Regions from separate parts of the Paenibacillus canaveralius genome, predicted to be linked through region 1. Evidence: predicted binding sites of a transcription regulator. Region 1 holds the regulator's gene; each other region holds the start of a gene.
What was found. The regulator Rex, encoded in region 1, represses fermentation and respiration genes when NADH is low (regulators of the CRP and FNR family bind a similar motif). The targets are predictions, from matches to a motif close to TTGTGAAATATTTCACAA.

Region 1 (7,454 bases):
AAGCTGCGCACCGGAAAATCCGAAGGTCTGCTCCGCGATTTTCTCCAGATCCGCCGCTTCATCCAGCGGCTTGTTCTGGGCATGAATTTTGAGAATGGACAGGCGTCCCTTCTTGTCCGGCAGCTCGACATCGATGTGTCGGTCAAACCGCCCCGGACGGAGCAGAGCCGGGTCCAGCATTTCTTTGCGGTTGGTCGCCGCAATAATGAGAATGCGCGGAGTCGTATTTGTATGAATGCCGTCCATTTCGGTCAGGAGCTGGTTCAGCGTCTGGTCGTACTCGCGCTGCTGTCCGCCGTCGCGTTTGCCCCCGATGACGTCGATTTCATCGATAAAAATAACGGCGTTTTGTTTATTTTCTTTCTGTGCTTTCGTTCTGGCTTCCTGGAACAGGGTACGGATCCGCGAAGCTCCCACACCGACATACATTTCCACAAATTCACTACCGGAAGCGGCAATGTATACGGAATTCGTATGGTGAGCGGCCGCTTTGGCCATCAGCGTTTTCCCCGTTCCCGGAGGACCCGTTAGCAGGATGCCTTTTAGAGGGCGGATGCCGAGCTTTTTCGTTTCTTCCTGTTTCACGAGAAAATCAAGCGCTTCGACGAGCTCTTTCTTGGCGCGTTCCTGACCGCCGATCTGATCGAAGCTGAGGTAGGACGGCTGACGCGTTTTGCCGCGCGTACCGGCTCCCGCGCCGATTCCGATGCCGGAACCCCCGCGGCTTTTCATCATATAAAGAACGGCTGTTATAAGGGCGGCTGTAAACAGTAAAGGGATAATGTTGACTTTAATAAAAGCAAGAAAAATGAAAAGTACCGGAGCAGCGCCAATCGCTATCTCTTTTCCGTATTTGCTCATTTAAACACCCCAACTTTTTCGGCATTTCGCGGCAGCACCACGTATTTGTGCTGATCCCCTTTTTGCAGATGAACGTAAACGTTCTGCTCATCCATTTCGGTTTTGACGACCAAACTGCTGTCTTTGTCCGTTTTGTGTTTTTCCAGTGCCGTAGGTATATCAGCATAGTGACGGGTTTCCATCGCTTGGGCGACATCGAACAGCGCTTGCGCCCACCATTTATCGAGATCCGGAGATTCTTTTGTATTGACCGACAGTTTCACGTCACGGGAACCGATTGTGGAGGCTCCTTCTTTTGTAATGCGACCGTATACTTCTCTTAAGCTTGTGTCAGGTTTGAGGGACAGACGGATCGAAACTTCTCTGTCATTATATGTGACCTGGGATTGCTCAACCCCCGGTGTTTCTTTCACGATATTGCCGAGCGGTTTTCCAATGGCGTAGGTCTGATAAGCGAACCAGCCGCCAAAGAGGAAAAAAGCGGTGATGACGACACTTAACAGGACGGGCAAGAGACGTATTTTACGCAACTTACGTCCCCCTTTCTATATCACTCGTATTTAGCAAATGCTATACGAATAGTATATCACAGTCCGTAACCCGTGGGCAAAGAAAACGGTGGAGTCTTTGACAAATTAACGAAATGAGAGAAAGCTCACCCTATTGAAGGCTGAGCTTAAACGTATCTTCGAGAGCACCCGTTTTTAAATTGTAATAATCGTAGAACGCCCGATCCTGCTCGTCTTTATAAAAGACTTCCCAGACATATTTCCCCTTGAATTCCCCCGCGTTGACGCGCAGAATATCCAGCTTGGGGCTTTTCTTCGCCATGATGCCGCGCACGGCTTCTTCCGTAATGTTCTCGGCCGTCATTTCCGTATGAATTTCGTCTACGGCCAGACCCGTCCCGTCCTGCTTGTGCGGCACCCAGACGATCAGCCCGTTGCCGAGCTTGTCTTCCCCGTACACGACTTCATAGGAGCGGGCTCCGTGAAAAGCCTCGACCCGGTTTGCCTTGGTCATCGTCGTTTTCTCATAAGCCGCCTGAACGGCCTCCGAGTTCGTTTCCCAGTGGGTTGCCTGCACGTTTACGTAAAAACGGTTAATGCCGAATCCAGAAGTCAACAGGACGAACAGACCGATCCAAATCGCTTTTTTGAGCATTGCTATCCCTCCTTCCTTCCGCCGAAGACTAGCTGCTCGTCAAACGGGCGAAACACGACTCGAATTCCCGTTTGATTTTCTCTTCGTCAAGCGTCAGGCATTCGCGGCCCCGTACGATCCAGCTGCCGTCCACGCACACATCTACCACATCATGGGCGGATGCCGAATAGACGATATGGGAAACATAATCCGTACGAGGCAGAAAATGAGGCTGGTCGATATCGAGCGCGATAAAGTCGGCTTTCATCCCCGGCTGGAGCGTACCGATATCGTCAAGCCAGATGGAGCGCGCGCCCATCGATGTGCCCATGGTTAAAGCGGCGGCCGCCGGCACGGCGATCGGATCGCCGGATACGCCTTTATGGATCAGGGCGGCAAGCCGCATTTCCTCGAACATGTCGAGGTTGTTGTTGCTGGCCGCTCCGTCCGTGCCCAGTGACACGTTTATGCCGGCTTTGAGCAGCTCCGGCACACGGGCGACACCGCTCGCAAGCTTAAGGTTGCTCCCCGGGTTGTGCGAAACCCCGACGTTGTATTTGGCAAGAACGGCGATCTCTTCATCCGTTAAATGAACGCCGTGCGCCACGAGCGTCGGCCGCGTGAAAACGCCCAGCTTTTCCAGATGCTCGACAGGCCGTGCGCCGTACTGCTCCGCGTTGGCTTCCACTTCTTTTAGCGTCTCGGACATATGGGTATGAATAGGCAGGTCCAAATCGTGTGCGGCCTGGACAAAACGTTCAATGTAATCCGGCGGACACGTGTAAGGTGCGTGCGGGGCCATCATTGTCGTAATACGTCCGTTCGCTGCGCCGTTCCAATCCTTGGCGAAAGCGACGGCTTCCCGGAGCTTGGCCTCCTGAACGTCGGCCGGACAAAGTCCGATGACACCGCGCGTCAGGCGTGCCCGCATACCGGAGTCGGAAACCGCCTGGGCCACTTCGTTCATATGGTCGTACATGTCGACAAATGTCGTCGTTCCGCCTTTGATCATTTCGAGGATGGCCAGAAGCGTTCCGTAACGCACGTCCTGCGCCGTGAACTTGCCTTCCATCGGCCACATTTTCTCCTCCAGCCAAACCTGGAGGGCAAGATCATCTCCGTAGCCGCGCAGCAGTGTCATCGCCGCATGGCCGTGCGTATTGACGAGACCGGGCATGTAAAGCTTGCGGTCCCCGCGGATGACTTCATCGTAAGTTTCAAGCGGATGCGGCGCATCCTTTCCTATATATGTAAGCTGATTTCCTTCCATAACCATACAGCCTTCGATGACGGGCGCGGATGCGTCCCCCGTTACGAACAAGCCGTTTATGATAATCGTTTTTTTCATGGGATAGCCCTCATTCCGTATAAAGTGCCGAAATCGGCAGTTATTCTTATCTTTTCAATGTACAACGTCACCTGTTTAAAATCAAGCCGAGCAAACAATTGAAAAAACGCTCAACCAGTGATTGCTTTCTGGGGAAATGTTATGATATTTTTAAGTTTGTGAGTTTAAGCTACAAAATTCTACATACATTAAACTTAACTTCACGGAATCTTTACAATCGAATCACTAGGAGGAACCGTAATGGCATCGCTTTTTAGCAGTAAAAGAGGAGACGTCGATTTTTTAAACCTGCTCATTCGGGCGGCAGAAAACACACTCCATGCATCCCAGATGTTCAGAAACGCGATGATGGGAGATAAAATTCCGGAAAACTTTTTCCAGATGATCAAAGACATCGAGAGTAAGGGCGACCAGATCACCCACGAAATCTTTAAAGAGCTGAACAAAGTCTTTATCACTCCGCTTGACCGTGAAGATATTATGGAGCTGGCTTCCAAACTCGACGACGTACTGGACGGCATTGAAGCGACTGCGGCACGTTTTGATTATCTCAACATCAGCCAGACGGACAAGGTTATGCAGGAATTCTCCGCCGTGATCGTGTCCAGCTGCCAACATATGCTCGATGCTTTCAAGCTTCTTTCCAAAAAGAAGTACATGCAGATTCCTCAACATACGGTAGAAATCAATGCGCTTGAGAACGAAGCCGACCGCCTGATGCGCGAAGGCATCCGTGAGATTTTCATTACCAAACGCGATCCTTACGAGGATTTCAAGCTCAAAGAACTTTATGAACGTCTCGAACAGACCACCGATGCATGTGAAGACGTTGCCAACATCTTGGAAAGCGTCGTGCTGCGCTACTCGTAAGCCCAGCAGTTTAGGAGGATTTCATGACGACAACAGTTCTTATTACCTTGATTGCGATCGTTTTTCTCGCCCTTGCCTTTGACTTCATTAACGGTTTCCACGATACGGCGAATGCGGTAGCGACTTCGATCTCTACGCGCGCAATGAGTCCTAAAGTGGCCATTATATCCGCCGCATGTCTGAACTTCGTCGGCGCCCTGTATTCTTCGGAAGTGGCGAAGACGATCGGCAGCGGGATCGCGGATCCGTCCAAGATCAACCACGGTGAATTTATCGTCATCGCGGCCCTGCTTTCCGCCATTATCTGGAACCTGGTTACCTGGTATTATGCCATTCCCTCCTCTTCCTCCCATACGCTCATCGGGTCCATTGTCGGAGCCGTGCTGGCCGGGGCGGGAGCCGACTTCGTCAAATGGGGCGGTCTCGGCAAGATCGTACTGATTCTGGTGCTTTCACCGATAGTCGCGTTTGTAGCCGGCTATATCATCATGACGATCATCAAATACCTCGTTATTCTGACGGGCAACAAATCCCGCTCGAAGCTGAACCGCGTGTTCAAGTTCTTCCAGATTCTGTCCGCCTGGCTGCTGTCCTTCTCCCACGGGGGAAATGACGCCCAGAAAGCGATGGGCATTATCGTATTCGGACTCGTCGCTGCCGGAGCCCAGACAACCATGGACGTGCCGTTATGGGTCAAAATCGCGGCTGCGACCGCTATGGGTCTCGGAACTTCGATCGGAGGCTGGAAGATCATCAAGACGATCTCCAAAAACTTGATCAAAATCGAGCCGATCAACGGATTCGCTTCGGATTTGACTTCCTCCATCGTGATTCAGACTTCCACGCATATGGGGATGCCGCTTTCGACTACTCACGTAATTTCCTCCGCCATCATCGGTTCCGGTTCCGTACTCCGGTTTCATGAGGTGAAGTGGGGTACGGTAACACGCATGGTCGTTACCTGGATCATTACGATTCCGATCAGCATCATTCTGTCTTATGTGCTCTATACCGTGTTGTTTAAGTTCTTCGTATAAATTAAAATTGGATTCCATTAAAAAACCGCCATACGGCCCAAACGGCCCATATAGCGGTTTTTCTGGTTTTTAAGACTAGACCCTCACTTGTTTATTCAGGAAGGTAATAGGCCAAGCTCTGGAGCTCTGCCGTAAAGTCCGCATGATGCACACGGATTTCTTCCGGTACTTTCAAAATGGACGGAGCGAAATTCAGAATCGCTTCGATGCCCGCCTTCACGAACTGGTTTGCGACGTTTTGCGCTTCCGGCGCCGGAACGGTTATGATGCCGATTCGAATGCTGGAATCCCGGATAACATCGGCCAGATGCTCCATGGGCAGAACGCTCATGTTATTGATAACCTGGCCGATCTTGTCCGGCGACGAATCGAAAATCGCCGTTATTTTCATCTGATCACGCAAATAGATGTTATAGTTGCACAGCGCCCGGCCCAGGTTACCGGCTCCCACGAGGGCAACCGGTATTTGGCGGTCAAGCTTCAAAATCTGGCGGATCTTCTCGATAAGATAGGTTACATCGTAGCCGATCCCCTTCTTTCCAAATTCACCGAAGTAAGCCAAATCTTTGCGGATTTGGGCCGGATTCAGATTCAGCTTCTGTCCCAGATCCTGGGACGAAACCGTTAATACGTTTTTCTTCGACAGTTCGTTAAGAAAACGCAGATAGATCGGCAGCCGTTTTACGACTGCCTCGGATATTTTAGGTGACTTCAAGCGAGTTCTCTCCCATCCATTCCTGAATTCTCGGTACGATGCGCTCTACAGGCATATGTTCAATCTTCGGCCCCGGCAGAGAGTAGAGAAAGTGCTTGCCGTACTGTGTCTCGATGACACGCGTATCGTAGATCAGCACAATGCCTTTGTCCGAAGCTCTGCGTACGAGCCGGCCGAACCCCTGCTTGAACCGTATGACGGCCTGAGGCACCGACAGCTTCATGAACGGGTTCTGATTCCGTTTTTTCAGGTTTTCGCTCTTCGCTTCGACCAGCGGATGATTCGGCGGCTGGAAAGGCAGCCGTACGATCGCCAGACACGTCAGAGCTTCTCCGGGAATGTCCACCCCTTCCCAGAACGAGCTCGTGCCCAGCAGAACACATGCTTTATGCTCTTGGAAAAGCCGGGTCAGCTTGCTGCGGTTGCCGGTGTCCACCCCTTGACCGAGCACATGAATCCCCTGCGGACGGAGATTTTCTTTCAGAACCGCGTGGGCCTGCTTCAGCATCCGGTTCGAAGTGAACAGAACGAGCATCCTGCCCCGTGTGGCCACGGCCACATCCGTAAGCGACTCCGTCAGCGCTTTGAGGAACTCCTCCTCGCCGCTGCGGCCTTTTAACATCGGAAAATCCCGCGGAATGCACACAAGCGCCTGCTGCCGGTACTGGAACGGGGACGGAAGCTGGACGGTCTTCAGCTTCGGATTCTTCTCTTCTTCAGCAGGCAGTTTCAGCCCGAGCTGATCCGCCGAATACTGGAACGATTTATTCACCGACAGGGTAGCCGAGGTGAGAATCACGCTCTCCTTGTTGTCAAAGAAATGTTCGCGGATCAGGGGGCTGACGTCCATCGGCACGGAGATCAGATTGATCGAACGGCTCTTGTTGTATGTCCCCGCTTCCACCCAATACACGAAGTTGTCGTCCGCCATCTTCATAAAGAAGCGGAGCGTCTCCTTGGCAGCCTGCAGTTCCTTCGCAACCCCGCCGAGATCGGTTACGAAGCTCTGGACGTCGTATTCTTCCTGGACTTCCTTCAAATCCTGAGCGAGCGAATCGACGGATTTGTACACATCCTGAATATGCTGTTCCAATATCTCTTCCAGATCCGTAAAATCGCTCCAGTTCGGCGGGAGCGACTCTTTCTTCAAACGCATCACCAGAGAACCGGGATCGATCTGGCCGGGCTCGGAATTCGTCTGGAGCAGCTCGTAAAACTTTTCACAGAGTAAATCCCAAGCTTCCTTGATCAGCAGCGTTTTCGGGAAAAGGTTGTCGATGCCGTTCATCCAGGTAGCCGCGCGATAGTCGTCGTCATAGCGCTGCAGCTTCGTCCGGAGAGCCGGCAACTGCCCGTTCCGGCTGTCTTTGAACAGCCAGAGGAGCTGATTGGTCAGTCCCAGATAATGAAGCTCCTTACCCAAATGCTTGCTGGCTACCTCTTCGAAATGATGGGCCTCATCCAGGACGAGGTGCTTATA
Region 2 (7,454 bases), 3.6 Mb from region 1:
GTCCGTTTTTGTGACAGAGCGGCGGCGCGAATTGCATCCGATTATGGTACAATACAGGCATATAAATCGGTGGGTACTCACAACCTAACAGGCAAAAGAAGGGGACAGCAGCTTCATGCGGATCAATAAATTCATTAGCGAAACGGGCATTTGCTCCAGACGAAAAGCGGACGAGCTTGTTCAAGCCGGACGTGTGACCATCAACGGTGCTCCGGCGGAGCTGGGCAGTACGGCCGAGCCGGGGGACGATGTGAGAATCGACGGCAAACCGCTGGGGACCAAGAAGAAGTCCGTCTATATAGCGTTGAACAAACCGGTTGGCATCACGTGCACGACGGAGCGCCACATTCAAGGCAATATCGTCGATTTTGTGCGGCACCCGGAGAGAATTTTCCCAATCGGCCGTCTGGATAAGGACTCGGAAGGACTTATCCTCATGACCAATGACGGGGATATCGTCAATAAAATTTTGCGTGCGGAAAATAACCATGAGAAGGAATATATCGTCACCGTGAACCAGCCGATTACGAACTCTTTCGTGCAGGGCATGTCCACGGGCGTCCGCATTATGGGAACGAAGACGAAACCGTGCAAAGTGACCCGGATCAACGACCATACTTTCCGGATCATCCTGACGCAGGGACTGAACCGGCAAATCCGGCGCATGTGTCAGGCGTTCGGGTATCAGGTGCACCGGCTGCAGCGGGTGCGCATCATGAATATCAAGCTGGACGGACTCCCCAAAGGAAAATGGAGAGACCTGAGCGAATCCGAGTTCAGGCGGCTGATGGAGCTGCTGGATTGAGAACGGCGGCAGTGAAGGGCAGCATCTTATCTACACCACAGGAAGAGGTGCGCAATGGAACAGGCGTCCAGTCCCGGTCAGACCTATAAAATCGTAGATGTGTGCCTGCTTGCGGGAAAAATCATGCTCCAGAACGGAGCGGAAACGTATCGGGTGGAAGATACGATGGCCCGCATCGCGGCCTCTTACGGCCTTCATCATACCCACAGCTTCGTGACCCCGACGGGCATCATCTTCTCCGTAGACGGCAGCGACCCGACCAAGCTGGTCCGGATCTCCACGCGGTCCACCGATTTGCACAAAGTGACGCTGGTCAACGGGCTCTCCCGCAAAATCAGCGACGGACAGCTTGATCTTCAGGAAGCCCACCGGCTGCTTCTCAAGGTGGATAAAGCCAATCTGGCCTATCCCGTGGCCCTCCAGATTGCGGCGGCGGCCGTGTCCAGCGGCTGTTTTACGATCATGTTTAACGGCGGGTGGCCCGATTTTATTCCGGCCGTCGTCACGGGGGGGCTTGGTTTTATCGGGTTTCTTATTTTTCACCGCTATGTGCTGTTCAAGTTCGTAGCCGAGTTTCTGGCTTCTTTCATTATCGGCATGCTGGCTTCTCTGTTTATATGGACAGGACTCGGACAGGAGCTCGACAAAATTATTATCGGCTCCGTCATGCCGCTTGTACCGGGTCTGCTGATCACGAATGCCGTGAGGGATTTGATAGCGGGGCATCTCGTATCCGGCTTGTCCAAGGGCGCGGAAGCTTTTTTGACGGCGTTCGCCATCGGAGCCGGTATCGCGGTCGTCTTTTCATTTTATTAACGGAGGAGTCCCTCAATGATTGCACAGCTCGTGACGAGTTATATCGCCTCCGCCGCTTTCGGCATTATTTTTAACGTTCCCCGGAACACCTTGATCCAGTGCGGCTTCGTCGGGATGATGGGCTGGCTCGTGTACGTCGCTCTCGTGCGGAACGATACCAACGCCATCGTGGCCACTTTGGCCGCGGCGTTCTTCGTGACGGTCATTTCCCGCGTATTCGCCCGTGTCTACAAGACCCCCATTATCGTTTTCAGCGTAGCGGGGATCATCCCCCTCGTTCCGGGAGGCATGGCCTACGACGCGATGCGTTCTTTCGTGGAAAACGACTACAATCTTGCCGTCCAGCTCGCGGCCAAAGCGTTTATGATTTCCGGTTCGATTGCCGCCGGTCTTATTTTCTCCGAGGTGATGAACCAGCTTTTTAAAAGGCCGCCCAGGGCATAGCCTTGTCATAAAATACAAAGATACGGCACTTTTGACGCCGCTGCCACGACCATCCGCCGAGTCCACGCGGGTGGTTTTTTAATTGCCGGATGAGGGATCGGAAAAAAGCCGTTTTCGGACGAACACTCCGTTACGGGGGCCGCTTGTCTCACTATGAGCTTGCCGGCGGTTTGCAGCCGTAAACTTGGACGGTGAAACGGGTAGTAAAGCAAGAAGGGCAGGGCCATACTACTTCCAAAACCGAGTGAAAGGACGGTGCGGTCCCATGGCGATTTTTACCCCCTCCATCCTGCCGGAAGAAAAAGCCCCGGTCCATGCGGCCGAATGCAGGTTGTGCGAGCTGGCGGATCAGCGGCAGCGGGTCGTCTGGGGAGAAGGAGACCCGGCTGCGAAAATCGTGCTGATCCTGGACAATCCGGGTGCCCGGGAGAACCGGGAAGGCGATCCGTTCCTCTGCGGAACGAGGGAAACTCTGCAGGCCGGCCTGCATGAAGCCGGGCTGGATATCCGCTCCGTGTATGTCACGTATCTGCTCAAGTGCCGTCCGGTCAGAGCGTATGACAAGCCTGCGGCAAGGGCCGCGTGTTTTCCTCATCTAAAGGCCCAGCTCGGAGCCAAAAATCCGCGAATTTTGTTCGGATTTGGCAACACGGTCGTCCAAACCTTGTTCGCGGACGAAGAGAAAGACGTCAAAGGATTGAGGGGCGGATGGCATACCGTACTGGGGCTGCCGATAGCTTTTTCCTATCATCCTTTAGCGGTCCGGCGGAGGCCGGTTTTGATGAAGTATTTTATCGAAGACTTGATGCTGCTGGCAATAAAATCCGAGGAAGTACTGGAATAAACAAGCATGTATCCCTGCTTTAGGTGCGGGGGTGAAAAAAGTAGTGATTTTTGTCACAAATTATTCACATGTGTAAAAAATTGTTTTTCTCTTGTCCGCAAGACGGAGGTATAATAGAGGTACATAGGGTTCCGTTTCGACCTGTTCGACATTTTTCCCGAACTTGCAAGTAATGGACACGCAGCCAAGAAAAACCTTCTTCCTTTTATGTGAAAAATGTTACAATCTTATCAGGCCGCGCGGTTTCATTTATCACGAATAGGGAAACTTATGCGAAGACAGAAGACGTCTCGATGGCTAGGCAGGGATCGAAAAATAAACGGGCTTCTATTTCAAAGCAAAGGAGGACGTTAGCTTATGTCAGAAACATCCAATCCAACCCCAAGCACTACCGAAAAAAGGGAACCCCAGGATGTCCTTGATCAGTTGATGAAGCCAGAGGTTCAGGAGTCTTTAACCGTTCTCGTGGAGAATCTGCCGAAATTGGCGGAAATGGTTACGATTCTTACCAAAGCTTATGATTTGGCTCAAAGCGTTGCGAGCGACCAAGTTCTGATCGACGACCTCAAAGGCGGTATGAACGAATTCGTTAAACCGATCACCGAGAAAGCGAAAGGCGTGGCTGCTTCCGTAATCGAAGCAAACGACCGCGCTCAAGCGGAGCACTCCACAATCGGTCTGTTCGGACTGCTCAAAATGCTGAAAGACCCGCAAGTACAAAAGACATTCCGTTTCGTACAGGCATTCTTGGATGTTCAAGCCGAACGGCAGCAACAGCGTTAATCATAAGGTAAGCTGAAACAAGAATGGAGGATGAGTATGTCCAAGCATATTTTGATCTTAGGTGGCGGTTACGGCGGCTTGCTCAGCGCACTGACGGCCCGTCAACACTTGACTGCGGAAGAAGCTACGATTACGGTTGTCAACCGTTTTCCTACGCACCAAATCATTACCGAGCTGCACAGACTGGCCGTAGGTAACCTGCACGAGAAAGCAGTTGCCCTGCCTCTGGAGAAGCTCCTGCGCGGCAAAGACATCAACCTGGAAATCGGCACGGTCGAAACGATTTCCGCGGACAGCAAGCGCGTCATCCTGTCGAACGGCAAATCGTTCGATTACGATAAGCTCGTCGTTGCCCTGGGCAGCGAAACGGCGTTCTTCGGCATTCCCGGCCTCCAGGAGCACAGCTTCACGCTGAAATCCGTTAACGACGCCAACCGCATCCGCGAGCACGTGGAAGCACGCATCGAAGCTTACAGCCAGACCAAGAACAAAGCGGACGCGACATTCGTGGTCGGCGGCGGCGGTCTGACCGGCATCGAGCTTGTGGGCGAACTCGCCGACATGCTTCCGGGCCTGTGCCGCAGCAAAGGCGTCGATTTCAACGACGTCTCCCTGTACTGCGTAGAGGCGGCTCCTTCGATCCTGATGGGCTTCCATCCGGAACTGATCGAGCGCGCTACGACAAGCCTGCAGAAGCGCGGCGTAACGTTCCTGACGGGCGTTGCCATCACCGAAATGCAGGAATCCGTCGTTTCCCTGAAAGACGGAAGCACAATCGAAACGAGCACGCTCGTCTGGACAGGCGGCGTACAAGGTACGCCGGTTGTCGCTAACTCCGGCATCGAAGTGAACCGCGGCCGCGCGACGGTCAACGAGTTCATGCAGTCCACGTCCCACCCGGACGTATTCCTCGCAGGCGACTGCGCGGTTGTATTCCCGGCCGGCGCAGAGCGTCCGTATCCGCCGACCGCACAACTGGCTTGGCAGATGGGCGAAGTGGTCGGTTACAACCTCTTCGCGGCACTGAAAGGCGCTCCGATGGATGTCTTCACACCTGTATTCTCCGGTACGCTCGGAAGTCTGGGCCGCAAAGACGGAATCGGTTCGATCGGCGGCAACCAAACCCGCCTGAAAGGCCTGCCTGCAACGCTCATGAAAGAAGCAAGTAACATCCGTTACCTGTCTCATATTCACGGCCTGTTTGCACTGGCTTACTAATAGCGGTCCGGAATCCTTTTCGGAATCAACCGGTCTAATCCTAAGTCCCGGCATTCTCCTTCGGGGGAGTGGCGGGGCTTTTTTATGTCCTTTTAAGGGAAAGAGACAGACCGGCCGCGCAAAAAAGCCCGCTTAAAGAGCGAAACCGCTTCTTTAAACAGGCTATAAAGGGAATTTAGATGATCCGGGTCCGGCTGCCGTGAAGGCCCGCCCGCTTTATTTGATTACAAGCTGATCGCCGTCTACGGTTACGTCGGCCTTCAGCACCTTTGAGAAGAAAGAGGCCGGCACGTACATGTTGCCGTCTTCTTTAATGACAGCCGCTTCGCCAAGTGAGAAAGGCGCCATTTTATTGATGGTGTACGCATCCTTTCCCTTGTAGACGCTTGTCCATACCGCGCCTTTGGACAGCTCGGCTGCCCATTGCTCCTGGTTCCATTTTAGCTGGAAGCCCAGCTTCTCTGCCGTAATGCGGAGAGGAACCATGGTGGTGCCTGCCGCTGTAGTGTAGAGAGCACCCTGCTTCTCTGACAGCACTTCGCCGCCCACTACGAGACTGGTAGGTGCGGAGGAACTGCCTCCTTGGGAGATAGGGATGGAGAACTCCTGGATGCCTGCGGCATAAGGAGCGATTTCGTAAGGCGAGAACACGATTACCGCTTTACCGTCCTTGATCTGGAAAGACTGCGTGTCGGTAATGCCGGAGAACGCGTCTTCGAAGAAATCATCCGGATGTTTGGCGATTTCCTGACCGATCTGCTTGTCGATAATCGCTTTATAATTGTCCCCGAATAAATCTTTCAGCTCAACTAGCTGAGCTTCCTCCTCATTCAGGACATTATAGGTATCCACACGCGGCATTCCGTGAGCGCCTCCCGTAAAAACGGAAGTTACCACCCGCAGCGACAGGCGGTTCGCGTCTTTCTGACCACCCGATGCGCTTACTTCAAATACCGAATCGACCGAATAAGGCATGGCCAGCTCGCTTGCGGAACCGTTGGCGGCTGCCAGGTCACCTTGAGCTTGTTTGCGTACGGCCTCGACATCTTTCATGGCATGCCGGTAAATAATATCGTTAAGCTCGTCCTGATACTGTTTATCTTTCATTCCCTCAATAACGGGAATCTGGAGATTGACGCTTAGTTCAGGGGATTCTTCCTTGATTTCTTTGGTTGTTACCTGCACAGTTCCGTTTATAACCGGAGCGGCTGCGGGTTCCGCCGCGGCGGAGACGGAAGCGGCTGCAGACGGCTGTACCGCGCTATTCGCATAAGAAGTTCCGGCTGAGGCCGCAAGCAGACAGGAGCCTGCCAGGCCGAGTGTCAGAAGCTTGAATGATTTTTTCATAATAAGTATCCCTCCTAGGTTGTCCGGTTTTATTATAGGCACCCTTTGCATCAAGGTGGGTTACAGAGAGGTAACATTACCCATCCCGGGCCAAACTGTAACCGGATTTTAACTTTTTAAATTCCAGAACAAGCGAAAAAACCACCGCTAAGTAGGTTGGGAGACCTCATCGGTGGTTTTCGCTTGCATTACATTTAGTTGTGCTTGCGCGCCGTGGTGTTCCACAGCCTTTCGGGTCCTAAAGAGTTTTCACCGCGCCAACGGTGAAGGCTCTTTTTTAGTATAGATAGCAAGAAGTAACTTCATACGATAAACCTAAATGAGAATACTACATATACGTGTTCTTATACGTAGTATAGCATAATTTTTGGAACGGGAGAAGTTGGTCAGGTGTATCGTTCGTCTAAAATATTGTCCTATGGAGGGCATGAAGTATCTTGAGCGAGATGTTTAATATCCCCCGCCATTGCGGATTTCGAAAAGAGCCGGTTCAAGCCGCAGTTGACAAAACCGACATCCTGTAACTATAATGGTTACATGTAAGAGACAAACTAATTCGAAATTATCATCCGGGAGGAATCCGTTATGAAAATAGCTATTATCGGGGCAAGCGGCAAAGCCGGCAGCCGAATTTTGAAAGAAGCGCAGGACAGAGGACATGAAGTTACGGCAATCGTGAGAGACGCGTCTAAAGTAAGCGCGGAAGGCACGGCCCTTTTGGAAAAGGACGTTTTCTCTCTGACCGCGTCCGATCTGAAAGCTTTCGATATCGTCGTCAACGCTTTCGGAGCGGCTCCGGGACAGGAGCATCTCCATGTTGACGCGGGCAACGTGCTGATCGAAGCGCTGAAAGGCGCACCGGAGACGAAACTGATCGTCGTCGGGGGAGCGGGCAGCCTGTTCGTGGATGAAGCGAAAACGACGCGTGTGCTGGAAACGCCGGATTTCCCGGCCGCCTATTTTGCAACCGCATCGAATCAGGGCAAAAACCTGGAAATCCTGCAAAGCACCGAGGGGATCAGATGGACGTTCGTCAGCCCGTCCGCGATTTTCGCGCTCGGCGAGAGAACAGGGCAGTACCGTACGGGCAAAGATAACCTGCTCGTTAACTCCACAGGTAAAAGTTACGTGAGCTATGAAGATTTTGCAGCCGCCGTTTTGGACGAGATCGAACAGCCGAAGCATGAAAATGAGCGT
Region 3 (7,454 bases), 210 kb from region 1:
GAAGATTCAGATGAGGAAAAAGTTCCTTCGCTTTTTGCAGCAAAATATCTTTCTTTACCGCCAGGCGGCTGGCTCTCTCTTCATCTGTCATGATCCGCTCATCCTCTCCCCCGATTATAATCCTTCCGTCTCCGGTGGTACGCATATACAAGTAAGGGCGGGCCGTCTCCCAGATCATGCATTCCTTATGCCAGCCCGTTATTTCTTGAAGAGGTTTTGTCGCGAGAGCGTAGGTGGTGAGCAGCTTCGCGTTCGGATTCCTGCTTATTTCCTGGGCTTCGTGTCCGGTCGAGTAGACCGCATAGCGGGCACGGATGCGGCGGCGGTCCCGGGTCGTGAACACGATTCCTTCCTTGGTATCTACACGGGAAACGATTTCGGTTCCTGTATACACCTTCATTCCCTTGGCTGCCGAAGCTTGCTATCAAGCCGTGCACGAAGGCATAGGGATTAACGGCGGCCCCTTCGGCGGTCAGGATGGCTCCCGGTTTTGTAAATGAGAATTTATCCGCGATCCGTCCGGGCGTTAAATATTCGACTTGAAAACCGTATTTCATCAGGGTCCGGTATTCCTCCAGCAGCATGGGCACATCTTTCTCCTCCGATGCCAGGTACAGCGAATCCCGCTGCGTATAGTGGATGTCCAGCTTCTCCTCACGGCAGATCTCGCCAAAAGTCCGGACCGCTTTCCCGCACAAGTTGTAAAAAGCGACGCCGTTTTCTTCTCCGAATGTATGGATGCAGCTCGTCAAGGTTTTATCGTTGAATACATGGACAATTCCCGTATTGACTGCCGTACTGCCCCCGGCGATATCCCGGCTGTCCACCAGCATAGGAGTGAATCCCTCCCGGATTAACTTGTAAGCGGCCAGCGCACCCGATATTCCGCCGCCGATGATAAGAATCTCGCATTCGGTATCGCTTTCGAGTTTCGGATACCGGGCGGTTTCCGGCTGAACATGCGGCCAGTAAGGCTCTCCTGCAATGAGGTTCATACGGTCAAGTCTCCTTCCGTTTGAAATCGGCGAATGGTACCGATATTATGCCCATTCCGGGAAACCTCTACCTTTAAAATGGGCTTTTTACGCTTGACGGCACGAAAAAACCGCCTGACGCAGCATCTGCACCAGACGGTTAGTTATTATTTTTACCAGGTTACAAAAGGGATCGAGCCCGGCGTATCTCCGCCCATCATCTGGGCGACCGGTATCGTATACGCGACTAGAATCAGGACGGCGGTGACGCCGAGCCAAAGTCCCCAGCGCTCGAACAACTTCGGAGTCGGCTCCGATGCGTCCCGCACTTCGCCGAGCGGGTATTCCGTCTCGCCTTTAGGCGAACGCATAAGCGCGACGACATTATAGATCATCAGCAGCACGGCTACGAAAAGAATCATGCCGCCGATCGCCATCGCAACATGGTACGGCATCCACAGCACTGTGTCGGGATGGTTCTCGTACGTCGTGTACGCTGTGCGGCGGGGCGAGCCGAGCAGGCCGACGGTATGCATGGAACCCGACATGAAGAACATGCCGACGCACCAGAGAATCGTCTGCCAGATCCCCAGCTTGTGCAGTCTTGGCGTCAGCTGCCGGCCGGTAATCGACGGGATGAGCCAATACGTAATCCCGAAGAAGGTGAGCGCCACGCTCGTCGCGACGGTCAGATGAAAGTGCCCCGTTACCCAGAGGGTATTGTGCACGACCTGGTTCATCTGGTTGCTGGCATTGATGATCCCGCCCGCTCCCGCAGGGATGAAGACCAGCATGCCCATAAACGGAGCGAAGAAGCGGACGTCTTTCCAAGGGAGAAACTTGAACCAGCCGAACAGGCCTTTGGCCCCTTTCTCCCTGCCTGTCGTTTCGAACGTGGCGAACAGCGAGAACGCCGTCATCAACGAAGGCACGATGACCATGAAGGTCAATATAACCTGGAGAAACTTCCAGAACGAGCTGATTCCGGGCTCCGTCAGTTGATGGTGGAATCCGACCGGAATCGAGAACAGCAGAAACAGGATGAACGAAAGCCGGGCAAGCGCGTCGCTGAATATTTTGCCGCCGATCACTTTCGGAATAATCGTATACCAGCAAATATAGGCGGGCAGGAGCCAGAAGTAAACGAGCGGATGGCCGAAGTACCAGAACAAGGTGCGGCTTAGCAGGACGTTTACGGTGTCGACCCAGCCGAACGACCACGGAATCAGCTGAAGTAGAATTTCCGCCGCCACCCCGATGGTCGCGACCTGCCAGAGCAGCATCGTAATGACCGCCATGAAGGAAAACAGCGGCGAAAGCTGCCCTTTGTGCATCCGTTTCCAGAAGCGGTAATTAATGAAGATGCCGAAGCCGCTCATCCAGCTTCCGACGACTACCATCGTCAGCGCGATGTAGAAATAGGGCGACGCTTTAAGGGGAGCATAGAACGTGTACAGCACGGACGCCTTATTGAGCAGGATAAAAACCGTTCCCAGCGCCGTTCCGCCCGCCATCAGGCCGAATCCGAGCCAGCCGAGGCGCCGCGGGAGCGGCAGCAGCTCGCCTCCGAGCGTTTTGGAAATACCCGAATACAGGAATCCGATAATGAAAAAGGTCGTAAAAATGAGGGCCATAAGCACGCCGTGAGCCGTCAGAAGCTGATAATAACCGATCCCGGCGGGCAGTTTGACCATGCCTCCGCGTACCAGGCCCTGCAGCACTCCGGCGATCCCTCCGAGAAGAAGAGCGCCGAAAGCGAATAAAATGTGAGCGAGAACGAGCTTGCTGTCTTTCGGACTAAAAGAAACGGCGGCTTGCCGCGCCGGTTGCGTTTCGGTTCCGTTCATACATAACGACTTCCTTTCTGCCGGTGGGTTTAGTTAACGACAATCGTCGTTTTCATCCATTCGTGGGCTCCGCCGCAGTATTCGTTGCAGAGCACGAGGTAAGAACCCGGCTTGTCGAACTTATACGTAAGATGATTCACTTCACCCGGAAGCACCATCATATTGACATTCGTGCCCGGGATTTCAAACCCGTGGACAACGTCCTTGCTCGTGATTATAAAATGTACGGTCGCTCCCGCGGGAACTTCCATCTTGTCGGGCTTGTAGCCGAACGCGAAGGCGGTCATCACGGCTTCGTACTCGTTCTCTCCGACTTTCTTCAGGCCCGGCTGATCGAACGGCTGCGTCAGATCGACCTTCGCCGGATCAATCGTGTGCGCATGGCCGGTCGGCGGGTTCATTCCCATCGCAAACGCCGATACGCCGATCACGGACAGGAAGACGATCAGCATGGAGATGCCGAAAACGATCCAAATTTTTTCTAAACGATGAATATGCATGTAATATCCCCTCTTTTTTTCCGATTCGCGGAACTTTTTGCGTATTTGCCCCGTTAACTTCTTATAAGATACAGTGCAAACACGCCGAACCAGGTAATCAGAATAAACGCGCCCAGAATCATAACCGAAGCGAAAGCGCCTTTCAGTTCCGGCTCCTTCTCGTTCGCCCCGCTTTGCGGAGCGGGCTTAATGTCCTGCTTTTCCTTGGCAGGCGCGAGCTTTGCCATAGCGGCATCCCCCTTTGTCAATGAAGCTTTTCATGGTTTCATCTTACCTTCGGCGTGAGCACCCACATGTGATAAGAATCACAATTTCTTTATCAAATTGTAACGATTTTGTTACAACGTTTTAGGTATCGAGACCCGGTCCTACATGGTATAATGGCATAGCAAATCATATGTAAAATGTTTGTAAATCGAATGAACAGGGAGATCTGTGATGCAGAAAGGTATTCATTTTATAGCGCGTCGGCTGCACTTATTCGTTTGGCCCCTGCTGCTCGTTGTCTTCATTGAGTTTTTAAATCGGGGAGGAGTGACGGCCACCCTATCCTGGGCCAAGCACAGTCCGGGAGAAATGGTGCTGAACTATTTGCTGACCTTCTGCCTGTTCCTAGTTTTTACCGCATTGACCGGCCGGAGCCGTATCGCGTTCTGGATCGTAGCGGCTTTCATGCTGATCTGCGGTCTTATCAGCGGCATTAAATTCAAAATTCTCGGCGTGCCTCTACTGCCCTGGGATTTGTTCCTCGGCAGCGAGACGACCGATATCGTCCAATACTTGAACGGTTTGTTCGATAAAACGATCGTGATCGGCATTATCGTCTTTCTCGCGGTCAGCGTCGCGCTGCTCTATTTCGTTCCTTGGACCCACTCCCGCTTCCGCTGGAAAGAGAACATCGTTCTCGGTGTCCTGGGCGTCGCGCTCGCTTGTGTCGTCTATTTCGACAAGCCGCTTCCGATCAAATCCGCCCTTCATATTTCCACCATTCCCTGGAATCAGGCCGATAACTATCATGTCAACGGGTTCATGCTTTCCACCGTCATGAATATCGAGCAGATCATTATCGACGCTCCGCAGGGCTACAACCAGGCGAATATGGACAACTTCGTGAAGAAAGTCGAACGCCGTACAAACATAGATCCGAATGTAAAACCGAACATTATCGTTATTCTCGGGGAAACGTTCTGGGACCCTACCAGAATGAAGAACGTCACGTTCAGCGAAGATCCCATTCCGTTCGTCCACCACCTTCAGCAGAACTATTCCAGCGGCTATATGCTGTCGCCCCAGTTCGGCGGAGGAACGGCGAATGTCGAATTCGAGGTTCTCTCGGGCAATTCGATCCGCTTCCTGCCGGAAGGCGCGATCGCCTATAACCAGTACATGAACAGACGCGTCGATTCGCTTGCCAGCATATTGGCCAGACAAGGCTATCAGACCGCGGCCATCAACCCGTTCCACAACTGGTTCTTCAACAGCCGCAACGTGTATCAGAATTTCGGATTCTCCAAATTCATCTCGCAGGAATATTTCGAGCCGGAATACAACGGTCCTTATCTGGCCGACAAAGCGGTGATGAAAAAAATCATCGAACAAGTCGACAACTCCGCCGGTCCCGATTTCGTCTTTGCCAACACGATGGAGAATCACGCGCCGTTCACGCCGGATAAATTCAAACAGAACACCATCAAGGCGAGCGGTAATTTCCCGGAAGAAACGAAGGGTATGCTCGAAACTTACGCCCAAGGCGTTCACAATACGGACGATGCGCTCAAAATGCTCGTGGAGCATTACGAGAAGAAAGGCGAGCCGACGATCATCATGCTGTTCGGCGACCACCTGCCGTCCCTGGGCAACAATTATCAAGCTTACAAAGACACCGGCTATTTAAAAGACGACGACGATTCCGCAGCCGTACTGGATAAACTGTACAGCCTCCCGGTCGTCGTCTGGAACAACTATTTGCCGAAGCATCAGGATAAGCTCGACATGAGCTCTTCCTTCCTGGGCCCTTACCTGCTGAATTTGGCTCAGCGCGAAGGAACGCCTTACATGGACTATCTCTTCTCCTTGTCCAAAAAGTTCCCGATGATTCCGCCGCGCAATCATTACGAGCGCATGAAGCTGACCGAGCAGGACGTGACGGAGTACCAGATGCTTCAATATGACGTGCTGTTCGGGGAGCAGTACAGCTTCAACGGCTTCCGTGACAAGATCATCAATCCGAAATATACACTCGGCTTCGGTGAGATGACGATCGACAATGTGTCGCCGCTTCACCAAAGCACGGCCGGAGGCACCGGTGGAGACGCTTCCGTCGAAATCAGCGGCAAAAATTTCGCTCCGGGCTGTGTCGTCTATATGAACGACAAGGCTTTGAAAACAACCTATGAGAGCCGCCAATCGCTTTCCGCCATCGTACCGAAAGATGCTGTGGAATCGGGTAAACCGGTGAACCTGCAGGTAAAAGTGATCGATTCCAAAAACCTGCCGATCCAAACCACACCCGTCAAACAAGTGAATGAACTGAAATAACGGCATTATAAAAAGACTTGGCCGTACGCTTCCCGAGGGAAGTGTACGGAACCAAGTCTTTTTTGCTGCGCCTGAAAATCTTCTAGGAAGAAACGACCCCGCTCAACACCCGGCATCTGCCGGGAACGTCCGTGCGGAACTTTTCCACGTTGCCGTTGTCCGCTACGGTAACATAGACCGTTCTGCCGTCTGGACCGCCGAAGGTCAGGTTGGTGCAGTTTTTTCCTTTCAGAACGACTTCCTGAAGAATTTTGCCCTGAGGAGAAATTTTCAGGACCGTTCCTTTACCGAAACGGGTGCTGTACAGGTTGCCCTGCGAATCGCAGCGCATACCGTCCAGGCCGAAGTCGGGGAATTCGATAAACAGACGCTTGTTCGAAATCGCGCCCGCCTCGGTCAGATCGTACACCCAGATCCGGCGCTGTACGGATTCGTTCACATACAGCTTTTTCCCGTCCGGCGAAACTTCGATCCCGTTCGTTGTCCCCATTCCGCTCTCCAGAAGGGTCACGCTGCCAGGGGTTACCCGCCACAGGTTGCCCGTATTGTTGCTCCAGTTCGGATCGCTGGCAAACACAATATCGTTAGCTGAAATCGCGATATCGTTCGGCTGGTTCATGCCGGGTCCGTGCGCCCAGACCGAAACGGCCTTCGTTTTCATGTCCACTTTCAGCACGTTGTGGTTCTTATAATCGGCGATCAGCATCTCTCCGGCCCGCGTAAAGCGGATCCCGTTGCCGATGCTGCCGTTCGGAAGCTCGATGAATACGCTGCTTTCTCCCGACGGCGTCACTTTACCGATGGTGCCTTCTCTCGCATAGTTCACGGCATACAAGTTTCCTTGGGCATCGCAGGCCGGTCCTTCGATTCCACCCGTAAAACCGTGCGGAGGCGTAAATACACTGCTTTTGAATAATTGTTCCATGTCTGATCTCTCCTTTTTTTGATCCACTCCACTTTCCGGGATCGTTTCGTATAGCCGGCAAGCGGCTTTCTCTTTAAACGAAAGAAGATAGATGAGAACTCAATGGGCGGAAAGCTGGCGGATGACCAGTCCCGCCGCCCCGATAGCGAGCGCTTCCTCTCCGAAGCTTCCTTTGCTGAATAGCACCTGGTAGTCCGGGTAATAATAAGTTTTCTTTATCGCGGTCTGTGTGGCGGTATAGAAAAACAGATCATTCGTCGAAATAAGCGGTCCTCCGAGAACGACCTTCTCCGGATGCAGCATATTGAGCAGATTGGCCAGTCCGATGCCGAAATACACGGCAGCCTGAGTCATCACCTCGACCGCCAGCGGATCGCGGTTGTTCAGGGCCTGGACAATCTCGCGGAATGTAAGGGCATCCGGACTGCCGAGCGAGGATAACATACTGGACCGTCCCTGTTTGAGCTTGGAGCGTATTTCCCGTTCGACCGCATAAATGGAAGCATAGGACTCCAAGGCCCCGTAATTGCCCTCCTGGGACCGGGGAGCGACGCCATCCGTCTGGATGATCATCTGCCCGATGGAGCCTTCCAAATCGACGGCCCCGTAGATGATCTTCCCTTCGCTGAGCATGGACGAACGGAGTCCGACGCCCAGGTGTACATACAGC
Region 4 (7,454 bases), 2.1 Mb from region 1:
CAGGGCCGCGGCAGCCATTTTTTCCACGGTTTCAGTAAACATTATGCGTCATCTCCTCGCGGGTTGAAAACGGGTTGAGCCGGACAGTGAACATTCCGGTTAAGCGTGCTGTACGGAATAGCCTGAGGGGCGAGGGCCGGAAAAGGCTAGTTCAGCCCGATCCAGACATGCTCCCCGTCGACCTTTACCGGATAGGTTTTTACCTGCCCCGTATCGGGCGCCTGCACTTTACCGTCCAGCAGGTTGATTTTCCAGTCATACAGAGGATCGTACAGCAGGTCCCCCGATACCATCCCTTCGCAGAGAGGGCCTCCCTTGCGGTGAGGACTCCGGTTCTGAAGTGCGAAAAGGCGGCCGTCCGTCAAGTGAAACACCGCTATTTCTTCTTCTCCCACAAAAACGGTCTTGCCGAGCCTGGCCGGAAAATCTCCTTGCCGTCCGATGCAAACGTAGGTTTCCGGTTTTTCCTGAAGCTGTCGGGTCATCGATTATTCCTCCTTTTGGGGCCGCCGGGCAGCCCCTGAATGTCAGATTCGCTTTACTCCGCAGGCGGTCCTACCGGCACGTTGACGCCTTCGTACAGTTCCTGACGGAGCTGGCGGTCGCCGATCACTTTTTGCCAAGGATCATGAGCGCGGGTCAGGGCTATCTCCATACGGTTTACCAGCTCCCGCCGGTTTGCTTCATCCGTGATCGCATGGTGCTGGATATGAGCCAGGCCCAGCCGCTCCACCCAATCCGACGTTCTTTCCAGGTAATTGGCGGTTTCCCGGTAAAACTGGATCAGCGACGAGGTAATTTCCAGAAGCTCCTCATCCGTTTTCACTTTCACCGCAAGATCGGCAAGCCGCGGTTTAATGCCCCCATTGCCGCCGATGTAAATCTCCCAGCCGCCGTCATTGCCGACGATGCCGACATCCTTGGTGCACGATTCCGCACAGTTGCGCGGGCAGCCGTTTACGGCCATTTTAAACTTGGCGGGCATGTCGATTCTTTCGAATTTTTTCTCCAGTTGCTGTCCCATCCCCATCGAATCCTGGGTGCCGAACCGGCAGAAGGTCGAACCCACGCACGTCTTGACCGTGCGCAGCGCTTTGGCATACGCGTAGCCCGAAGGCATTCCGAGTTCTTCCCAAACTTTCGGAAGATCTTCCTTGCGCACGCCCATCAGGTCGATCCGCTGGCCTCCCGTCATTTTGACGGCGCGGACGTTATATTTCACCGCCACGTCGCCGATCCGCTTCAGTTCTTCCGCCGAGCTTACGCCGCCGTACATGCGCGGGACGACCGTATACGTGCCGTCCTTGTTGATGTTCGCATGCAGGCGCTCGTTGACGAATCTCGATTCCTTTTCGTCCACATACGTTTCCGGCCACAGCATCGTCAAGTAATAGTTAAGCGCGGGACGGCACTTCGAGCAGCCTTCGGGATTGTTCCAATTCAGAGCCGTCATAGTCTCGCGGATCGTCGTCAGCTTGCGCTCGCGCATCGCCGCCACGATTTCGTCCCGGCCGAGCTGCGTACAGCCGCAGATGCCATGGGCCGCCGTGCCCGCCTCGTAGCCGTCACCCAGCACGCCCGCTAAGATCTGCTCGACAAGCGGCTTGCAGCCTCCGCACGAACGGCAGGCTCCCGTGCAGGCCTTCACTTCGTCGACTGTTTTAAGCCCCTGCGTGCGGACGGCTTCCACGATGGTGCCTTTCGTCACCCCGTTGCAGCCGCAGACGATATCCTCGTCGGCAAGAAGCTCCGCTCCTCCGCCGCTTTCCTCTCCCGCAGGAATTCCCATCAGAGCGGCGTGCACGTCTTCGGTCATTTCGCGGCCGCTTCGTATCCACTGCTGAAGCTGGGTCGCCTGGCTGACATCGCCGAACAGCACGCCCCCGACGATCCGGCTGCCGCGGACGAGCACCTTCTTGTACACGCCTCTCCAGTCATCCTGCATTTTGACGATCGTAAGATCCGGACGATCCAGAAACTCGCCGGCCGAGAACACGTCCACGCCCGATATTTTCAGCTTGGTAGCCAGCACCGTCCCTTCGTAAGGAGCCGTCTGCCCCCCGCACAAATGCTTGGCGAGTACGCTGCCCTGCTCAAAGAGCGGAGCGACAAGCCCGTAGCACACGCCGCGGTGCTCGCAGCATTCGCCGACGGCATACACGTCCGGAGCCGAGGTCCGCATGAAATCGTCGACCACGATTCCGCGGTTGACCTCCAGGCCTCCGGCCGCGCCCAGAGCGCTGTTCGGCTTGATTCCCGCCGCCATGACGACAAAGTCCGTTTCCAGCATCGTTCCGTCCGTAAACGCCAGTCCTTCGACGCGGACGCCTCCGGTGAGCTCTTTCGTCTGTTTTCCCATCGCGAAACGCAGCCCCTGACGCTCCAGCTCCGCCCGCAGCATTCCCGAAGCCGCCGGGTCCAGCTGGCGTTCCATCAAATCTTCCATCAGATGAACCACCGTTACTTCCATACCCAGCTTCGACAGGCCCTTGGCCGCTTCCAGGCCGAGGAGACCGCCGCCGATGACGGCCGCCTTTTTATAAATCCGGGCCGCCTCCGTCATCGCTTCGCAATCGGCAATGTCCCGGAAACCGACAACTCCTTCCTTATCCGCGCCCGGAACCGGCAGAATGAAAGGCTTCGAGCCCGTCGCCAAAATCAGGACGTCATAAGGAAGGACATCCCCGCGGTCCGTCGTAACCGTTTTGGCCGTCGTATCCAGCGCGTTAGCCGTTGTTCCCGTCATGAGCTCAATGCCGTTTTCACGGTACCAGTTCCAATCGTTCAGAACGATTTCTTCCGTCGTTTTGCTTCCCTCAAGCACATAAGAGAGCTGAATCCGGTTGTAGTTCGGATGAGGCTCGCTTCCCACAATCGTTATATCAAACAAGCCGGTGTTGATTTTCAAAATTTGCTCGATCACACCCACTCCTGCCATGCCGTTCCCGATAAGTACCAATTTTTTGCGGTTCATAGTCTAACGCCCCCTGCCTTGATCAATCTTTCAAGAAATCATTTGTGAAATTAAGCACATACTTAGTATAAACGTCTTCCGTACCCGGCAGATGTGAGAAAAGTCACAGGACACGAGGCAGATGTGAACATCGCTTGAATGAAACGTGAACAGCCCCCGCCTTTTCTGCAAAAAAAAGCACATCCGCACCGTTAAACGGGGAATGTGCTTTCTGGCCCTGTTTCCAGGACAACCGGGAATACCGTTATCTTTTTTTTGAAAAAGGGGCACCGCCCGCGAGTCTGAAAACGCGGACAGGATCTCGGAGTGCGGCCGTTTAAGGATTCTCCAGCCTTACAGCAGCTCCAGTCTTACCCGGCTGCCGCGGCCGGACGGCTCGGCGGGCTCGACGATCAGCTTGCGCGGCAGCCGGGCCCTCAGCTCCGGCACGTGCGAAATGACGCCGACCGCGAGCCGGTCCATGTGAAGCTTCTCCAGGGAAGTGACCACCATATCCAGCAGATCCTGGTCCAGGGTACCGAACCCTTCGTCCAGGAAGAAAAATTCCAGCGGCACTTCGCCCTTGAGCTGGATCTGTGCCGACAAAGCGAGCGCCAGCGCCAGCGACGTCAGGAACGTTTCGCCCCCGGACAGCGTGCCGACCGGGCGCTTCACCCCGCCGGAGCCGTCATCGCGGATGACGAAGCCGCCGCCGGAGTCCACCTCGATCGCGTAGCGCTGCCGGGTGAGCTGCCCGAGCCGCTGGGAAGCGGCCCGGCTCACCTGCATCAGCTGCTCCTCCGCGAGGAACTCGACGAAGGCGTTCGCTTTCAGCACGGACTGCAGCTTCGCCAGCCGTCCGTGCAAAGTCTGCTGCGTGCTGCGCCGCTCTTCCAGCCGGCGCCACTGCTCGTGCTTCGCCTGCAGCTCCTCGCAGTCGCGCTCCGCTTTGGCGCGGACCGCGAGCGCGGCCTCATCGCGCTCCTGGGCTTCGCGCAGCTCCAGCAGCATGCCGGTCCAGTCGGCTTCGCTGACCGTCCGCCCGGCAAGCTGCTCCCGCAGCTGCGCGAGCCGGGAGCGGAGCGTCTGCTCGCGCTCGCGGTGACGCCGGGCCTCCGCGCTCCACTCGGCGCGCTGCGCTTCGGCGACGTACGCGCCCCGCACGGCTTCGGCGTCCGCGAAAGAGGACGGCTCCAGCGCGCGTTCGAGCCGCTCCAGCGCTTCGGAGAGCTGCCCGGCGGCGGAAGCGGCGGCCTGTTCGGCGGCGCTGAGCGCCTGGGCCGCCTCCTGCTGCTCGCGGCGGGCCTGCTCGTGCGCGAGCCGGGTCTGCCCCGCGCGGCCGCGGAGCGCGTCGAGCTCGGTTTGGGCCGCCGCGATCTGGCGCGGCACCGGCTCGTCGCCGACGCGGTCGTGCAGTTGCTGCGCCTTCTCGGCGGCGAGCTGGGACAGTCCCTGCAGCTTGGTCGCAAGCTGCAGGGCGGTTTTGTCGAGCTCCGCCGCTTCGGTGCGGAGCTGCTCGATCTTCGCGAGCACCCCGTCGATGAACGGGATGCTCTTCTCGATGCGGCCGCGCAGCTCTTCCGCCTGGCGCTCCTGCTCGTTCAGCCGCTTCAGGTGAGCCTCTACGGCGTCCAGCTCCAGACCCCTGGCGCCGAACTGCCGCTGCCAGGCTTCTTCCCGGCCGCGGATGCTTTGCTCCAGCGCCTGCGCTTTGGCTTCTTCGGCCTGCAGGGCCGCGCGCTGCGTGCGCAGCTCCGCCCCGGCCGCCTGCATGCCCGCTTCAAGCGGCTTCAGCCGTTTCAGGAGAGCCTGGAAGCCGGCTTCGAGTTCTGCCGCCAAGCGGCCCATACGCCCGGTTTCCGCTTCCAGCCGCTTGAAACCGGCCAATTGCCGCAGAGCCTCCTCGGCGGAAATTCCGGCTTTTTCGCCGGCGGCGCCGCTCTCTGCATCCGCTATGACAGCTGCTTCGCTGCTGCCGGCTCCGCCGTCCCCGCCCGCGGAACCTGCCGGGTACGCCTCCGGCGGAAGCTCCGGTTCCGCTTGAATCCCCGCAGCCGCTTCCGCCAGCATGCGGGCCGCTTCCGCTGCCGCATGACCGGTTTCACCCGTGGAACCGGTCCCGGCTCCGAGAACGGCAGCGGATTCGTTAAGGGCAACGGACGGATCATGCGTCCCGGCACGTTCGTGCTCAAGCGCCCGCTTGGCGAGACTGTCGAGCCCGAATACGTGACGATCGGCCGCCAGTCCCGCTTCCCGGATGACGCGAAGGAGCGATTCGCACTCTTCCATTCCGGGAGATGCCGGCTCCCCTCCGTCCTCCGTTTCACGGTATGGAGCCGGATGCTCCAAAGCCCCGCAAACGGGGCAGGGCTGCCCTTCATGCAACTCATGAGCCAGTTTCCCGGCCAGATTGCGAAGCTCGCGCTCACGGTCTTCCCGTTTGCGGACCCGGAGCAGCCCGGCCGCCGCTTCTTCCTGCTCCGTCAGCTGTTTACGCAGCTCCCGGGCTTCCGTCCGTCCGGCGCCGAGTTCGCCGAGCCAGCGGGCAAAATGCTCCGTCCATGCGGTAAGTTCCCCCGCGCGGGCCGCAAGCTCGCCCTCCCCGGCCTCCATCGTCCGGCGTCTGACGCCGGTCTCCTGCCGGAGTTCCTGGAGCTGGCGCTTCTGCATATCCAGCTCTTTCTTGGCGTCCCACGCTTCCTGGAGAAGGCTGCGCTGCTCGTAGCCGACCTCTACTTTTTTCAGCGCTTCTTTCAGCTCCGCTTGTTTGCCCAGCGCTTTTTCCTTCGTCTCCTGTTCCTTCCGGAACGCCTCTTTCACAGCGGAAAGCTGTGCTAAGAGCTGTTCCTCGCTCGTTTTGAGCCCGTCACACTGTTTGTGCAGATCGGCAAGCTGCCGTTCCTGCTCCAGGGCCTGGTTCAAATGCTCCAGCCGGATCAGCAGCGGCTCCTCGCGATCGGCCAGCTCCTGCCGTGCCTGCTCGGACGCTTGCAGGGCCGTGTCTAACTTGACTTCGGCCTGAAGGGACCGTTCCTTTGCCTGAGCGATCCGTCCGCGGCGCTCCGCTTCGGCTTTGGCCGAAGTTTCCGCGTGCTCGACGTAAGGACGCAGTTTCTCCGCTTCCTCCGCACGCTTCAGACTTTCTTCGCGCCGCCGGATTCCGGGCTCTTCCTCCTCGGTTTTGCGGAGCTCCAGCTCCGTCTGCCGTTCATCCTTTTGCACGCTTAAAATTTGCTTCATCTCTTCATAGCGGACGGACGCCTGCTGAAAAAGCTTGCGCTGGGCGGCGGCATGACCCGACGCTTCCTTCAGCCTTTCGGCAGCCCCGGCCAGCGCTTCCTCGGACGCGTCTCCAAGCCCCTGCTGCTCGGCGGCGATCTGTTTAAGCAGGCCGTCGGCTTCTTTCAGCCTGCCGCTTACGCGGGCGCTGAGATGATCTCCGTAAGCTTCGAGATGGAATAGCCGCTGAAGCATCTGCCGCCGGTCTTTGCCGGTCAGCGAAAGAAATTCGGCGAATTTTCCCTGGGGAAGCACCACGGCGCGGGTAAAATCCTGCATGGACAAACCGAGCACCTGATGGACCCGGCTGGTCACGTCCGTGGATTTATCGGCCAGCACGACCGGCTCCTCCCCGCTGAGTTCGACAAAACGGCTCACGGTATTCGTGACCGAAACGTCCGATCCTCTCTTGAACTGCCGGTCCACCCGGTACCGGACGGCGCCTGCCGGATGGCTGAGCTCGAAAGTGAACGAGACCGCCAGCGTATTTTCGGCATGGTTCATGATGCCCTGCGTACCGCCGGAAGCCCGTTCGACTTTGCCGTAAAGCGCCAGCGTCAGGGCATCCAGAATGGAAGATTTTCCGCTTCCCGTCGGACCGAAAATACCGAACACGCCGGCATCACACAATTGTGTAAAATCGATTTCCTGTGTTTCCCGGTAGCTTTGCAGACCGGATATTTGCAGCCGTATCGGACGCATACGTTTCGCCTCCCTTTATTCGGCCTGCTCGGGGCCGTCCGGATGATCCTGCAGCAGCTCCATGAAGAGCTGCACGAGTTCGGGCTCGGGCTTGGCTCCTCCCGTCTGCCGCTCGTAGAAACGGCGGAACAGCTCATCCACCGGCAGACCCGCGCTCGACAGGGCGGCGGCTTCTTCCTCGGCCGGCTGCAGCTTGCGGATAGACCGGTTTGATATGGATAAACCCGCCGTGCGCCTTGCGCAGGGCTTGAATGTCGTGCAGCGACATCGCTTCCGCGATGTGAATTTCCAGGTCGATCCACGCGTTCGCGTCCCGACCTTCGTCCAGCCAGCGGTGCACCTCCGCCAGCCCTTCCTTCGCTTTCCAGTTCACCAGCGGGCGGCCGGAGGTCAAATAAATTTCTTCAATCGAAGCCGGTTCCCCGGGCTTGACGTCCAGAACGGTCAGCGATTTGGCTTGTCCCGCTTCGGAAAAGCTGTAGGCAAGCGGGGAACCGCAATAGCGGATGGGACTCTGCCC

Region 2: ABC395_RS25255 (DUF1641 domain-containing protein) is a predicted target of Rex. The motif match lies at 3,117-3,134, and genes of this name have one in related genera.
Region 3: ABC395_RS08170 (cytochrome c oxidase subunit 2A) is a predicted target of Rex. The motif match lies at 3,615-3,632, and genes of this name have one in related genera.
Region 4: nirB (nitrite reductase large subunit NirB) is a predicted target of Rex. The motif match lies at 3,017-3,034, and genes of this name have one in related genera.

The regions. Positions count from the first base shown of each region.
Region 1 is NZ_JBDFMM010000001.1:1,955,964-1,963,417, reverse strand. It holds gene ABC395_RS09280 (AAA family ATPase) at 1-861, opposite strand, end outside; gene ABC395_RS09275 (hypothetical protein) at 858-1,391, opposite strand; gene ABC395_RS09270 (cell wall elongation regulator TseB-like domain-containing protein) at 1,522-2,025, opposite strand; gene ABC395_RS09265 (amidohydrolase) at 2,054-3,352, opposite strand; gene ABC395_RS09260 (DUF47 domain-containing protein) at 3,593-4,222, shown strand; gene ABC395_RS09255 (inorganic phosphate transporter) at 4,246-5,259, shown strand; gene ABC395_RS09250 (redox-sensing transcriptional repressor Rex) at 5,351-5,974, opposite strand; gene dinG (ATP-dependent DNA helicase DinG) at 5,961-7,454, opposite strand, start outside.
Region 2 is NZ_JBDFMM010000001.1:5,581,253-5,588,706, reverse strand. It holds gene rluF (23S rRNA pseudouridine(2604) synthase RluF) at 116-805, shown strand; gene ABC395_RS25270 (threonine/serine exporter family protein) at 860-1,621, shown strand; gene ABC395_RS25265 (threonine/serine exporter family protein) at 1,637-2,065, shown strand; gene ABC395_RS25260 (uracil-DNA glycosylase) at 2,331-2,909, shown strand; gene ABC395_RS25255 (DUF1641 domain-containing protein) at 3,267-3,692, shown strand; gene ABC395_RS25250 (NAD(P)/FAD-dependent oxidoreductase) at 3,729-4,910, shown strand; gene ABC395_RS25245 (stalk domain-containing protein) at 5,127-6,257, opposite strand; gene ABC395_RS25240 (NAD(P)-dependent oxidoreductase) at 6,843-7,454, shown strand, end outside.
Region 3 is NZ_JBDFMM010000001.1:1,750,837-1,758,290, reverse strand. It holds gene ABC395_RS08190 (NAD(P)/FAD-dependent oxidoreductase) at 1-400, opposite strand, end outside; partial or broken gene ABC395_RS08185 (FAD-dependent oxidoreductase) at 474-995, opposite strand; gene ABC395_RS08180 (b(o/a)3-type cytochrome-c oxidase subunit 1) at 1,148-2,821, opposite strand; gene ABC395_RS08175 (cytochrome c oxidase subunit II) at 2,851-3,321, opposite strand; gene ABC395_RS08170 (cytochrome c oxidase subunit 2A) at 3,375-3,548, opposite strand; gene ABC395_RS08165 (sulfatase-like hydrolase/transferase) at 3,760-5,859, shown strand; gene ABC395_RS08160 (SMP-30/gluconolactonase/LRE family protein) at 5,942-6,784, opposite strand; gene ABC395_RS08155 (ROK family protein) at 6,884-7,454, opposite strand, start outside.
Region 4 is NZ_JBDFMM010000001.1:4,022,322-4,029,775, forward strand. It holds gene ABC395_RS18175 (formate/nitrite transporter family protein) at 1-42, opposite strand, end outside; gene nirD (nitrite reductase small subunit NirD) at 147-485, opposite strand; gene nirB (nitrite reductase large subunit NirB) at 539-2,974, opposite strand; gene ABC395_RS18190 (AAA family ATPase) at 3,308-6,934, opposite strand; partial or broken gene ABC395_RS18195 (exonuclease SbcCD subunit D) at 6,950-7,454, opposite strand, start outside.